One region of the Nonomuraea sp. NPDC049028 genome, then DNA from elsewhere that is predicted to be linked to it. Evidence: riboswitches for the same ligand, from Rfam matches in the RefSeq annotation. Region 1 holds a riboswitch; the other holds the start of a gene.
What was found. A riboswitch is a leader RNA that binds a small molecule or an ion and turns the genes downstream of it on or off. The one in region 1 is predicted to bind cyclic di-AMP.

Region 1 (6,872 bases):
GCTGGCCGGGCTGCTGGTCAGCGGGCACGTGGCGGGCAGGATGACGGCCTGGCGCGGCCTGGTCCGCAAGCGGGCTCGGCTGCGGCGCTGGGGAGAGATCATCGTGCTCGCGGCCGGCACGCTGCTGGTCTTCTCCCCTGCCGGAGAGTGGCTGGCCTCGGCCTGGGCGACGACGGCCTGGGCCACGGCGTTCAACGGGGTGTTCCTGGTGGCCGCCGTGCTGCTGCTGCAGGTCGGGGTCGGCACCTTCCGTGCCGTGGCCAGGCCGCCGAAACCCTTGCGGGCCCCGCTGGCGCTCTGCTCGGTGCTGGCGACCGTGCTGCTGCGTTACGCGTGGACGCCGTTCCTGCTGGCGTACGTGGCGCACCCCGACCCCCGGCTGGCCGTGCCCGCGCTCGCCCTGTGCCTGGTGGAGACGGTCGAGACGCTCCACAGGATCGCTGTCGGCACTCCCCAGGCACAACACTCGGACGTACAGGTGATCACGGCCGTGAATCTCGGTGAGTGGCTCTACGACGGTTTCTTGACCCGCCGCCGCAGGCCCGACTACGCGTTGATCTCCGCGCTGCTGCTGGACGCGCGGCTCACCGTCGGCTCCGTGTCCGCCGAGGCGGCGCTGCGCCGTGTCGAGCTGGCCGAGCTCGCTTTGGACCTGGTCGACGAGGAGGTCGTGCCGCGGACCACCCGGCGGCTGGCACGGCACCAGGAGATCCAGCGCACCTGCTGTCTGTGGCTGCGGGCGGAGATCTACCAGTATCTCGGGCTGGAGGACGAGGTGCTGGCCACCTGGCGGGAGTGCGCCCGCCGCTTCTCCGCCCTGGGCCTGCCGCGGATGGCGGCCCAGGCCCGGCACACTGCCTGGAGCCGCCTGATCACCAGGCACGGTCTCGGCTCGGTGGACCTGGATCACGAGCTTCTCTCGCCGGATGACAGCCCGTACCTGCGTAGAAACGCGCTCTTGGGCCTGGCGGTGATCACGCAGCAGCGCGGCGACGAGGAGGGCGCACGCCGGCTGGAGGCGCGGGCCATGGCGATCCGCCGCAGCGGAATCCGGGAGCGGCTGGCCTGGGGACAGGAGCAGGCGCTCACGTTCAACACCCATCCCTTCGCGCTGCTGATGGGCGTGCGCGGGCACACGAACCTGGACAAGCAGCTGCGCTCGTGGCTGTCCCGGCGCACTCCCGCGCCCTTCCCCGCTTGGGGCAACCCCATCCGCGACCTCGCGCTGCGCGCCGACGATCTCGTGACTGAAGGCCGCCCCGCCGAGGCCGCCGCGCTCTTCACCGAAGCCGCGCTGCGCGCCCGCGCGGCCGGGCAGGTGACATGGGAGATGAACGCGCTGACGGGACTGTCCCAGCTCGCCAGGTCCGTGGGCGACATGGAGGTGGCCAGGGACAGCCTGCTTGAGGCGGTGCGCTCGGCGGAGGACGTGCGCGGGCGCGCCCTCAGCCCTGATCTGCGGATCAGCGCGGGCGGCTCGATCAGCGGCCTGTACGACCTGGGCGTGTGGCTGTTCGCCTCGGCCACGCCGCAGGCACTCGGGGACGGCGGCACCGCGGTCACCGCCTGGCAGTTCTCCGAGCTGGGCCGCTCCAGGGTCTTCCTCGAACTGCTCGGCGAGCGGCTGCCGCCGCCCGCCGAGGGATCCGCCGCCGAGCGTGAGGCGTATGACACCTATGTCCGGCTCCGTGACCTGTCGGACCTCGAGAGCCCCGGCGCGGCCCAGGCCGTGCGGAAGGCCCACGACGAGTGGCACGCGGCGTGCGCCGAACTCGCCGCGCAGGGCGGCGCCGCAGGCGAGTACGCCGCCCTCCGGCTCGGGCGCCCGATCGAGTACGACGAGCTGCGCCGCCTGCTGGGCACGGTCGGCGAGGTCGTGCCCGCGGACACGAACACCGATAAGTGAAGGCGGCATCAGCCGCGGTCAGGGATGACCGCGCCGTCGTTGTCGCGGGCCTCGTCATCGCCCAACCGGCCGAGGTAGTACGCCGAGACGTAGGACAAGCGAGGTCCTGCCCGGATCATGATCAGTTAGACGCTCGGCGAGGAAGGCCCGCTCAACCTCGTTGTCGGTCAACTCCAGCGCCTGCCGGTACGCGGTCGCCGCCTCGTCCGTACGGCCGAGCCGCCGAAGCAGGTCCGCCTTGATCGCCGGCAGGTACTGGTAGCGGGAGAGCCGGCCATCCTGCTCCAGCGTCTCCACCAGCGTCAGTGCGAGCGCCGGTCCATGGGCCATCGACACCGGCACGGTCCGGTTCAGCGCGACCACCGGTGAGGGCCAGAGGGCCAGCAGTCTGTCGTAGAGTGCCACGATCTGTGCCCAGTCCGTCTGCTCGTACGACGGCGCCTCGGCGTACAGGGAGGCGATCGCCGCCTGCAGCAGGTAGCGCCCGGCGCGGCCACCGCGCAGGCCGGCCACGATCAGCTCGTGCGCCTCGGCCAGCGCGCCGCGGTCCCACCGCGAGCGGTCCTGCTCCTCGAGCCGCAGCAGCCGGCCGTCGGCGCCGGTCCGGGTCGCGCGCCGGGCGTCGGTGACCACGAGCAGTGCCAGCAGCCCTCGTACCTCTGGCTCATCGGGCATGAGCTCTCGCAGCGCGCGGGCCAGGTGCAGCGCGCGGTCGGCCAGGTCGGCGCGCACGAGCGCGGGGCCCGAGGGGGCCGTGTGCCCGGCGGTGAACAGCAGGTGGAGCACGCCGAGTACGGCTGCCAGCCGGTCCGGCAGCTCCGCCGGGCGCGGCACCCGGTAGGGGATGCGGGCGACGGAGATCTTCTTCTTCGCCCGGGTGATGCGGGCGGCCATCGTCTGTTCCGACACCAGCAGTGCCCGGGCGATGTCCGGGGTCGGCAGCCCGCACACCAGCCGCAGCGTGAGCGCGAGCTGCGCCTCCTGCGCGAGCGCGGGATGACAGCAGGTGAAGATGAGCCGCAGCCGTTCGTCGGGTACGGCATCCTCCAGTTCCACCGCGTCCGCCTCATCACGGTCCGCCGGCCTGCGCGGAGCGAGCTCGTCGGACTCCACCAGCAGTGGCAGCTTCGACCGGAAGGTCCGCTCGCGGCGGATCGCGTCCATCGCCCGGCGCTTGGCCGCGGTGGTGAGCCACGCCGCGGGGTTGGCGGGGATACCGTCGCGTTCCCAGGCCGACAGCGCCGCGGCGTACGCCTCCTGTACGCACTCCTCGGCCAGGTCCAGGTCCTGCGCGACGCGCACGGTCGCGGCGAGCACGAAAGCCCACTCGCGCCGATGCGCGTCAGCCACCGCCTGACCCGCGTCCGCCCGTCCCGCCTCCCTTTGGCCCGCCTCCGTTTGGCTCGCGTCGGTTTGGCCCGCGTCCGCCGCGGCCGTCATCGGGCGGTGGGCGCGATGCCGCCCGCGACGGGGCGCACCTCGACGCCGCCACGGCCCCACTGGACGGCGGGGTTGCGACGCGCCAGGTCCAGGGCGGCGTCCAGGTCGGGGGCCTCGATGACGCAGACGCCGGCGATGACTTCCTTGGCGTCGATGAAGGGCCCGTCGGTGACCACGTCGCCGCGCAACGAGGTGGCGGTGTCGGCGGACCGCAGCGCGTAGGCCGCGATCATGGCGCCGGAGTCGACGAGGTCGTCGGCGTGCCGCTGGCTCGCCGCCTGCTGCTCGGGGGTGTAGTCGCCGGCTCCGGCGTTGTCGAAGATGAGGATCGCGTACTGGGGCATGAGGGTCTCCTTGGCCGTCTGTCCGGTCGGTACGCCTCTACGTCGGACGGGCGAGGCGAATTCGACAGACCGTACGCGAACCTTTTCCAGACGCGCCCTGGCGCGACTTCAACAAGACACCCCCGCTACTTGACGGATCGACGAGCCGGCCGGGCTGGGCATGGCGATTTCATGGCGATGGAATTACCCAGGTCAGGGGTGCGTTGTACCCCTCTGTGCGCCTGGCCTAGACAGTGAGTATCCCTCTGGCCGCACCACCAAAGTCCGAGTACGGACGTTATACCCATCGCATGCATCACAGGCAATCACCTGTGACCGCTGAACCCGCCTGTGCGCGGGACCGGGGACCCATGTCTCGATCGGGGCTAATCGGCACGTCAACGTGTCGTAGGGCAGCTTCCACGCCCGAGCCCGTCAGCTAACCCGGTAAGCGGAATGGAAGCAAGGAGTAATCACCATTATCCGCACCCCCAAGATCAGCTATGCCAAGATCGCGCTCTGCGCGACCCTCACCGCCGCCGCCCTCGGCGCCCACACCGCGGCGAACGCCGCCACCACCCCCACAGGGCACACCCCCATCGCGGCTCAGGCCGCCCCCGCCTCCGCGCAGGGCGGCAGGAACGGCGAGGCCCAGGTGAACGTCACCGCCCAGCAGGTCCTGAACCTGGCCAAGGCCCAGGTCGGCACGTCCGAGGACGCCAACGGCGGCGGCACCAAGTTCCAGAAGTGGTATATGAACTCGGCCCGCGCCGCCGAGACCGTCCAGCGTGACGGCGGCAGCAGGCAGGACTACCTGAACGCCGCCTGGTGCTCGATGTTCGTCTCCTGGGTCGGCGAGGAGACCGGCGCCCGCTCCCAGGTCGGCTGGGACGCCTACACCGTCGCCCACGCCAAGTGGTTCGCCGCCAACCACCGCTGGGGCACCGTGGCCAAGCCCGGCGCCGTGGTCTTCTACTCCTGGAGCGGCAGCAAGGACCTGAGCTCCATCAGCCACGTCGGCTTCGTGGTCAAGGACAACGGCGACGGCACGATCTCCACGATCGAGGGCAACACCGGCAACGGCAAGGTCGAGCAGCGTGTCCGTCCCACCTCCCAGGTCGTCGGCTACGGCTACCCGCACTACGCCGCCTGACAGCTGGCCTGGCGCCTCTGGCACCCCCCGAGCGGCGTCCCCGAAGCGGTGCGCCGACACCAGAGGTGGAAAGATCATCGCATGCCGATCGATCCGCACCTGCTCGCCGTTTTCACGGCGACCACCATCGTCGCTCTGATCACCCCCGGACCCGACATGCTGTTCGTGCTGGGATGCGGTCTGCGGGGTGGGCCCCGCGCCGGGCTGCTGGCCACGGCCGGCGTGATCACGGGTGACGCGTTGTACATCGCCGCGGCCGCCGCCGGGCTCGCCGTGCTGCTGACGACGTTCCCGGTCGTCTTCACGGTGCTACGGTTCGCCGGCGCCGCGTACCTGATCTACCTCGGCGTCCAGATGATCCGCAACCGCAAGAACGGCCAGGCCGACGATCCGGCCAGCCGCGGAATGTCCGGTCGGCGGGCCTTCCTCAATGGCGTGGTCTCCTCCATGGCCAATCCGCAGACGTTCACGTTCATGGTCGCCTTCCTGCCCCAGTTCATCGATCCCGCGGCGGGGCCGGTCTGGCTGCAGTTCGCCATCCTCGGCGCCGTCCTGATCGTCCTGGAGTTCCTGGCCGACGCGACGGTCGGCGTGCTGGCCGGGCGGATCGGCGGCTGGCTGCGCGGCCGCCAGGCGGTGCGCCGCCGGATCGACGCCGCGACCGGGAGCGTGTTCATCGGTCTGGGCGTCACCCTCGCGGCCGAACGCTGACCGGCCGCGGCCCGGTCAGCGGAGGAACGCGGCTCGCCGCCTCGGTTTCCGACGGGCGACCCGTCTCGCCGGACGGGCTCGTCGGCGCGGTGTGGGGAGACGAGCCGCCGAATCGAGAAGTGCGGGTGCAGTGAGCGGCGGCTGCGCAAGCTCCCTGCGCGCCTGGTCGTCCATCTCCTGATCGCGCCGTGCTTCAGGAGTGGACTGCGATGAGTTCGGCGAGGTCCAACGCGTCCCCGCTGATACCGGCCAGCCAATCATCTTGTACGTACTCGAAGTCACCGGTTTCGGTGTCGAGCAGGCCGATGCTCCCAGCTGTCACCCGTTGTTCGGGGTTGATGGGCTCCGGCTCCCACTTGGTGGTCTTGGGCCGCACCAACTGGGCGAGCGCGTAGGAGGTCGTGCGGCCGTAGCGGCGGGGGCCGTTGGGGTGGTGGTAGTGGCCGCTGACGTGCAGGCGCGGCTGCAGGTGCTCGATGAGTGCGGTCAGCTTCGCCGAGCCCTGTACGTTCCCGCGCCGGTCGCGTGAGATCCCGTACGGGCCGTCATGAGTCACCAGGACGTCCACGTCACCCGGTCTGACCGCCATCAGCCGCGCGTACGCGCTCTCGTCCAGATCCATCTTCCCCGGAACCTCGATAAGCCCCAGGAACGCCACGCGCTGCCCGGCGACCTCAACCACGTTCCCGCAGGCGACATGGAGGTAGGCGCCGAGGGGATCCACCGGCACGACCTCGGCGCCCGCCGCGTCGTGCAAGGATGCCAGCCAGTCGTGATCCTCGTGGTTGCCGCTGACGAACAGCACACCGGGGACCCGCCCGAGAGCCGAGCGCACCCCCTCGGCGAAGGCCGGCGACGGATCGAGCAGCCGGAAGAAGTCCCCCTGAGCGGGATGATCCCGGCCGAACCGACGGCTGGCCTCGTCCCACCGATCGAACGACGGGTAGGCGCCCAGATCGCCGACCTGGATCACGGCGTCGAGCCGGATCTCCCGTCGCTTCCGCAGCGCCACGACCGCACCCAGCGCGTGCAGCACACAACCATGGACATCACCCAAGAAAGCGATCTTCATCGCCTGCCGACCTTTCGCGAAAGCCATCCGGACATGGCCCAGCACCGGTCGAACGGCGCAACGATGCGGTGTCAACCACCGGCCCTGAACCGGTGACTCACATCCCAGCGCTCCACCGCCATCTCGACGACCGAGCCAGGTCGAGCTTGACACCCTGGCCGGAAGAACGTCAACAACGGTGCGACGACCACCGCACCGGGAGCGGCCTGCTGGATCCAGGCGTACGGCACGGTGTGAATGCCACACGTGACGTGTACCCGGTCGTAC
Region 2 (6,872 bases), on a different contig from region 1:
CGCCGCGTTCTTCCTGCTGCCGGCCGGCGGGTCGCGGCCGAAATTCCGGCCGGGCGAGCAGCACTGGCTGGGCGGGCAGTGGTTCTTCGACGTGGCGGGCCTGCTGCGGGAGTGCGCGCGCCGCCGCGCCTATCTCGCGCAGATCTGGCCGTCCGCGCAGCTGGACACGGCTCCGGTACGGCCGGCGCAGTGGCTGCCGGGCAGCGGGGTGACTCTGGACTCGGTCCAGTGGGAGGTCCTCACCGGGGCCGGGGCCGAGGCGACACCGCTCGACCTGGCCAAGCGGATCGGCAGGTCCGGCTATTCGGTGCTGCTGGCCGTACGGAGGATGGCGGCGGCCGGGCTGCTGGCACCGCCCGTGGAGCCGACCACCACCACGCGCGCCCCGGAAGAGAGCGCGACGAAGACCGGTGAGCACAGGGCGAAGACCGCCGGAGACGGGCAGGGGGCGCTGCCGCAGCGGGGGCGCGTGGCCGCCGGCCAACGACCGCCGCACGATCCCCGCACCCCGGGCCTGCCGCTCGGCCCGCCGGTCACGGCGGACCCCACGGACCTGGCCCTGCTGATGCGCCTGAAGAAGGCGCTGGAGGAGCTGACATGAGGTTCCCCCGCCCGCAAAGGAGGCCACCGGTGGAGCTGCGTGAAGAGGTGCTCAGGGAGATGGTTCTCCTGCGCGAGCGCACTCCGGACATCAGCGGGAGCGTCGCCTGCACGGTTGACGGCATGAGCATCGCCTGCGACAACGCCGACGACAGTGGCGAGCAGGTCGCCGCGCTGTCCGCGGCGCTGCTCGCGCTGAGCAGGCGAATGACGATCATGACCGGCCAGGGCGTACTGGAGGAGACGCTCATCTCCGGCACCGCCGGCTTCGCCGCCTTCTACGCGGCGGGCCCCACCATCGTCCTCGCAGTCCTGGCTGAGCCCGGCACCAATCTCGGGCTGCTCCGGCTGGAGGGGCGCAAGACGGCGGCCAGCGTGGCCGCCATCTCAGCACGGATTCACTGAGCTTGAACGGAGGAAGGCATGGCCAGCATGGACGTCTCTCTCAAGGAGATGATGACGATCGACGGCTCGCTCGGCGCGGTGATCGTCGATCACGGCAGCGGCATGGCGCTGGGGGCGCTCGGCGGCTCCAAGGACCTGGATCTCCAGGTCGCCGCGGCGGGGAACACGGAGGTGGTCAAGGCCAAGCTGCGCACGATGGACTCGCTGGGGCTCAAGGACTCCATCGAGGACATCCTGATCACGCTCGGCGGCCAGTACCACATCATCCGGCCGATCACCGGCCGCGGCGGCAAGGGGCTCTTCCTCTATCTCGCCCTGGACCGGGCGCGGGCCAACCTGGCCCTGGCCCGGCACCAGCTCCGCGGGATCGAGGAGAAGCTGGAGGTCTGAGAGATCCGGTGGCTCGCGTCCGGGCGCGGCGGACACGAGCCACCGACCTCCACCGATCCCTGAACAGCCTGGTCCCTGAACAGCCTGATCCCTGACCGGCCTGATTCCTGGTGCGTCAGCTCGTGGTGAGCTTGGTGATGGCGCCGACGATGTCCGGCCAGAGCGGCCGGGGCAGGTCGTGGCCCATGCCGGGGAACGTCAGCAGCGTGGCGCCTGGAATCGCCGCCGCCGTGGCGTGGCCGGCGGCAACCGGGACGAGCCGGTCGGCCTCGCCGTGAATGACCAGGGCGGGGATCCCCAGCGTGCCGAGCTGCTCCGTGCGGTCGCCGGAGGCCATGATCGCGGCCAGCTGCCGGGTCGTGCCCGGCGGGTCGAAGCACCGGTCGTACGCCTGGCCGGACAGCCGGAGGATGCGTTCCCGGTCCATGTCGAAGCCGGGCGAGCCGATCACCGCCCACGTCCTCAAGGACTGGGCGAGCACGGCGTCCCGATCGGTCGGGGGCGCGGCGAGCAGCACCGCGCTGGCCTCCGGCGTGGGCGGGGCCACGTCCGGGCCGGGCGTCGACATGATCGAGGTAAGGGTCAGGACCCGTTCGGGGTGCCGGATGGCGAGCGTCTGGGCGATCATGCCGCCCATCGAGGCGCCCACGACGTGGGCGGCGGGCCAGCCGAGGACGTCCATCAGCCCGGCCGCGTCGTCGGCCATGTCGTCCAGCAGATACGAAGAGGACGTCCCCAGTGTGGGAACGCCCTCGTCGTGCAGGTGTGTGGAGAGTCCGGAGTCACGGTTGTCGAATCTGACAACGTGATGGCCCTGCTCCGCCAGGAGCTCGCAGAGCTCGTCGTCCCAGTGGATGAGCTGGGCGCCGAGCCCCATGATGAGGAGCAGGGGACGTCCGCCGGGTGAGCCGAAGGTCTCGTACGCGATCTCGATGCCGTTCGCGGCTGCAAGCGTGGTCACGAGGTCAGAATGACATTCTGTTTCCCGCGACGCAAAGACCGCCGGCTCCGAAACCGACGACCATCAAGGCCGTCGGCTCCGGACCTGACGGCCGTCAGCAAGACCGTCTTCGGACCTGACGGTTGTCAGCGCCGGACGAGCTTGCGGATCCGGTCGCGGCCGACCGTCACGCCACCGCCGAACATCGCCAGCGCGACCGCCGCGGCGGCGCCACCGATGGCGTTCGACTCGACGATCTTCTCCTCAGCCTTGTCGGCCTTCTTGGCGGCCACCGGCACGGCCTTGGCGGGAGCGGGCTTGACCGCGGCGGGCTTGTCGCCCTCGGCCACGATCTTCGGGGGCTTGGCGGGGTTGCGGTCCACGACGGCGTACGCACCGGTCGAGAAGGGCTGCGGGTAGTTCTTCTTGCCCGGACCGCTACCCCACTTGGTGATGACGTAGTCGATCTTGATGTGGCCCGCGCCACCGTTGCCGTCCACGCCCAGCGTGCTGGAGTTGAAGCGGCCACCGGTCAGGGCGGCGAAAGTCTTGGCGTCGAGGTCGAGCATGACGCCGCTGGAGGACGGCACGCCCGGACCGCGGTCGCCGACGAAGAAGGGCATCTTCTTGCCCTTGTAGACGACGTAACCCTCGGTCATGAGCGGCCAGCTCGGGCTGGCGGCGAGCCCCTTCTGCATGGGCTTGCCGCTGGCCGGCAGCCCGGTGTCCCCGGCGCGGCCGGAGGAGTCGTCCCAGAAGTAGGACGCGGTGGTCTTGCCCTTGAGCAGGACCTTCTTGTCGTTGCCGGTGTCGGCGTGTGCGGCGGTGCCTGCGCTGATGGAGATCGCGCCTACGAGGGCGGCGGTGAGCATAGCAGAGCGAACAGACATGAAGCAGTGAAGTCCTTTATACGGGAAAAGGGGATCGCGCTCGTGAAAGGTGGGCGTAGCCGGGCAAGACGCCAAACGGTCGCTACGCGGAGCGTGGAAGAGCGGGGGGAAGGCGCCGGTCAGTCTGCGGACGACAACACGCGGGCTGGCGGCACGACGCGGGGGTTACGCATGCGGTAGGTGTCCTCTCCATCTCGCCTACCGGGTTAGCTGACGGGTTCGGACGTGGAGATGCCCTACCGACCGAGGTCGGATTCACCCCTAAGGAACGTTGGTTCCCCGGTTCCCGCGAGCGGGATTCGGCGCCTGCCGGTTGGTACTCCCCTGTTGAAGCCCCAAAGTCACCGGCTGGTAACTCCATGAACTATAGGTACCGAACCGGACAAAGGCAAACATAAGCCCATGAAACGGGCGAAGATCTACCTAGAGGGTCAAGAAAAAAGGGGGGTACGGCATGCCGTACCCCCAGAAAAGCTCAGGTCAACCGCCGCTCTTCCGCCTGAAAGAACGCTTGCTGGCGGCGGGCCCGTGAGCGCCGTGAATCTTGGAAGGGTCGTTGCCCCTGCCACCCGCGCTCGAGTCAGCATGCTGGTTACGCTTGCGCTCCAGCGCCTCGCGGAACTTGCGCTTCATCTCGTCCTCGGGAGTTTCGTCGACTTCCGGCTCCGGTGTTTCCGCCATGAGGACCTCCTGGTGTTGGGGACAAGGACAGCTTCGCATGACGGCGCTCAGGACGCGAAACTGGCCTCGACCTTGGGCTGTGGGGTTTCCCGGTCGATCCGCACACCGGGCATGGCGATCAGGGCGACCAGCGCCACGAGGGCGCCCGCGACCCCCAGCGAGGGAATGACCAGGGCCGCGGCCGAGGCGTGCGCGGCGGCCAGTCCGTGCAGCGGCGCCTCGGTGGCGATGACGGAGGTGTAGGCGGTGCCGGCCAGGGCCAGGGCGACCGAGCCGCCGATCTGGCGGAAGAACGTCAGGTTGGCCGAGGCCGTACCCATGTACTGGGGCGGCACCGAGTTCGACACGGCCACGGTCAGGCCGGAGAGCATCGGGCCCATGCCGAGGCCGATCAGCGCCATCCACCCGACGAGCACCCAGGGCGGCGTGTCCAGCGTCAGACCGGCGCACAACAGCGTGCCCACGACCAGCAGGAACGGCGCCGCCACCAGCCACGGCTTGTAGACGCGCGTCCGGCTGATCAGCGCGCCCACGACCATGCTGCCCACCACCATGGCCAGGGTCAGCGGGTAGATCCGCAGCCCCGACTCGGTGGCGCTGGCGCCGAGCGCCTCCTGGAAGTAGCGCGGCAGGAACACCACGCCGGCGAACATGCAGAAGGCGGTGAAGAAGGAGGTCACGTTGACCAGCGTGTACGTACGGTTCCGGAACAGGTGCATGGGCATGATGGGCGCCTCGGCCCGCATCTCCACCACCACGAACACCACGAGCGACACCAGAGCCAGCACGATCGGCCCGATCACCGGCACGCTGGTCCAGGTGTGGCCGTCGAGCCCCTTCTCGGTCAGGCCGATGAGCAGCGAGCTGATGCCAACTGTGAAGACCCCGATGCCCAGGTAGTCGGGCCGTCCGCCGCCATGTCCCGGCCGGCGCGGCAGGCGCAGCACGATGATCGCGATCAGCACCAGGCCGATCGGCACGTTCACATAAAAGGCCCAGCGCCAGCTCGCGTGGTCGGTGAAGAGCCCGCCCAGGAACGGCCCGGCGAGGTAGCTGAGCGCCATCACTCCGCCCATCGCGCCCTGCACCCGGGCTCCGCCCTTCTCCGGCGGGAACAGTTCGAGCACCAGGGCGATCGACAGCGGCAGCAGCGCGCCCGCGCCCAAGCCCTGCAACGCGCGGAACAGGATGAGCTGCGTCATGTCCTGCGCCACCCCGCATAGCGCCGACCCCAGGAGGAACACGGACATGCCGATCAGCAGCAGCGGCTTCCTGCCGTGCTGGTCCGACAGCCTTCCATAGAGGGGCACGGTCACGGTCGAGGTCAGCAGGTAGGCCGTGACGACCCAGGTGTAGAGATCGACGCCGCCCAGTTCCGTGATGATCCGCGGCAGGGCCGTACCGACGATCGTCTGGTCGAGCATTCCTAAGAACATGCCGCCGAGCACGGCGACCAGCAGGAGGCCATCGCCTCTGCGCTTCGTGTCAGTATTCACGTGTGGAGAGTGACATGTAAGGATTGACATGTCAACACTTTGCTATGCTTGCCGACATGTCCCTACGGATCGCGCTGCTCGGGCTCCTCGACGCCAAGGGGCCGGCCAGCGGCTACGACCTGGCGAAATCCTTCGAGCGGTCGCTCAATCACGTCTGGCAGGCCGGGCATACGCAGATCTACCCGGAGCTGGTGAAGATGGCCGCCGACGGGCTGGTGGCGGTCGAGTCGGAGGGGGCGCGCGGACGGAAGATGTACGCGATCACGCCCGAGGGCGCGGAGCAGGTGCGCTCCTGGCTGGTCGAGCACGAACCGGTCGGTGCGATACGCAGCGAGGTGGCCCTCCAGGCGTTCCTGCTTCCGCTGCTCGACAGGGAGTCGGCCATCGCGGTGGTCGAGCGCATCAGGGCGGGGTTCCAGCAGCGGCTGGCCGTCCTGGAGTGCAAACCCGAGGACGGGTCGAGGCTCGGCCGGTACGCGCTCAACCTCGGCCTCACACAGGGCCGTTCGGCGCTCGCCTGGGCCGATGAGACCCTGGCCGAGCTGCGCGGGCTGGAGCCGGCCGACCAGCCGGCCCCAGCCCACTTGCTATAGAGCTAAGAAGCGTCCAGCTAAGAAAGCAGGGACAGCTCCTCGGCGGTGAGGACGAGGTCGGCCGCGGCGGCCGAGTCGATGATGCTCTCCGGCCTGCTGGCCCCCGGGATGGGGATCACCACCGGGCTGCGCGCCAGCTCCCAGGCCAGGCAGACCTGCTGCGGCGACACGCCCCGCGCCGCCGCCACCGTGCCGAACGCCGTGTGCTTGCCGCCGAGCTCGGACGCCGAGCTGATGCCGCCCAGCGGCGACCACGGCAGGAACGCCACCCCGAGCTCCGCGCACACGTCGATCTCCGGCTCGCTGGTCCGGAACTTCGGCGAGTACTCGTTCTGCACACTGGCCAGCCGCCCGCCCAGGATCTCGTGGGCGAGCCTGATCTGCTCCGGATTGGCGTTGGAGATGCCCGCCATCCGGATCTTCCCCGCGTCGAGCAGGTCGCGCAGGCCGCCGAGCGTCTCCTCGTACGGCACGGCGGGGTCGGGCCGGTGATGCTGATAGAGCCCGATCGCCTCCACCCCCAGCGCCTTCAAGGAGCGCTCGCACGCCTCGGCCAGGTAGTCCGGCCGGCCATTGACCTGCCACCCGCCACCCTCTATGCGAGTGTGGCCGCCCTTGGTGGCCACGAGCACGTCGCCGGTGTCGCCGCTCCAGCTCGCCAGGGCCTTGGCCACGATCCGCTCGTTGTGACCCACCTGGTCGGCCGACGGTGTGTAGGCGTCGGCGGTGTCGATGAGGGTGACTCCCGCGTCGAGCGCCGCGTGGATGGTCTTGATCGACTGGGCTTCGTCGGGCATGTGCCCCGCTACGGACATGGGCATGGCGCCGAGCCCGATGGCGCCGACATGGGCCTGGCCAATAGATCGTGTGTTCATGA

Region 2: linked by a shared signal. The riboswitch ahead of ACGFJ2_RS12830 (hypothetical protein) and the one ahead of ACGFJ2_RS24375 (CHAP domain-containing protein) in region 1 are both predicted to bind cyclic di-AMP.

Annotation. Positions count from the first base shown of each region.
Region 1 is NZ_JBICTR010000006.1:215,160-222,031, reverse strand. Features, by position in the region: gene ACGFJ2_RS24390 (hypothetical protein) at 1-1,906, shown strand, start outside; gene ACGFJ2_RS24385 (RNA polymerase sigma factor) at 1,961-3,256, opposite strand; gene ACGFJ2_RS24380 (YciI family protein) at 3,343-3,690, opposite strand; cyclic di-AMP (ydaO/yuaA leader) riboswitch at 3,997-4,138, shown strand; gene ACGFJ2_RS24375 (CHAP domain-containing protein) at 4,325-4,822, shown strand; gene ACGFJ2_RS24370 (LysE family translocator) at 4,904-5,533, shown strand; gene ACGFJ2_RS24365 (metallophosphoesterase) at 5,727-6,605, opposite strand; gene ACGFJ2_RS24360 (methyltransferase domain-containing protein) at 6,677-6,872, opposite strand, start outside.
Region 2 is NZ_JBICTR010000003.1:417,521-424,392, forward strand. Features, by position in the region: gene ACGFJ2_RS12810 (hypothetical protein) at 1-601, shown strand, start outside; gene ACGFJ2_RS12815 (roadblock/LC7 domain-containing protein) at 631-1,005, shown strand; gene ACGFJ2_RS12820 (hypothetical protein) at 1,024-1,395, shown strand; gene ACGFJ2_RS12825 (alpha/beta hydrolase) at 1,511-2,356, opposite strand; gene ACGFJ2_RS12830 (hypothetical protein) at 2,482-3,225, opposite strand; cyclic di-AMP (ydaO/yuaA leader) riboswitch at 3,406-3,540, opposite strand; gene ACGFJ2_RS12835 (DUF5302 domain-containing protein) at 3,706-3,906, opposite strand; gene ACGFJ2_RS12840 (MDR family MFS transporter) at 3,954-5,402, opposite strand; gene ACGFJ2_RS12845 (PadR family transcriptional regulator) at 5,459-5,995, shown strand; gene ACGFJ2_RS12850 (aldo/keto reductase) at 6,013-6,870, opposite strand.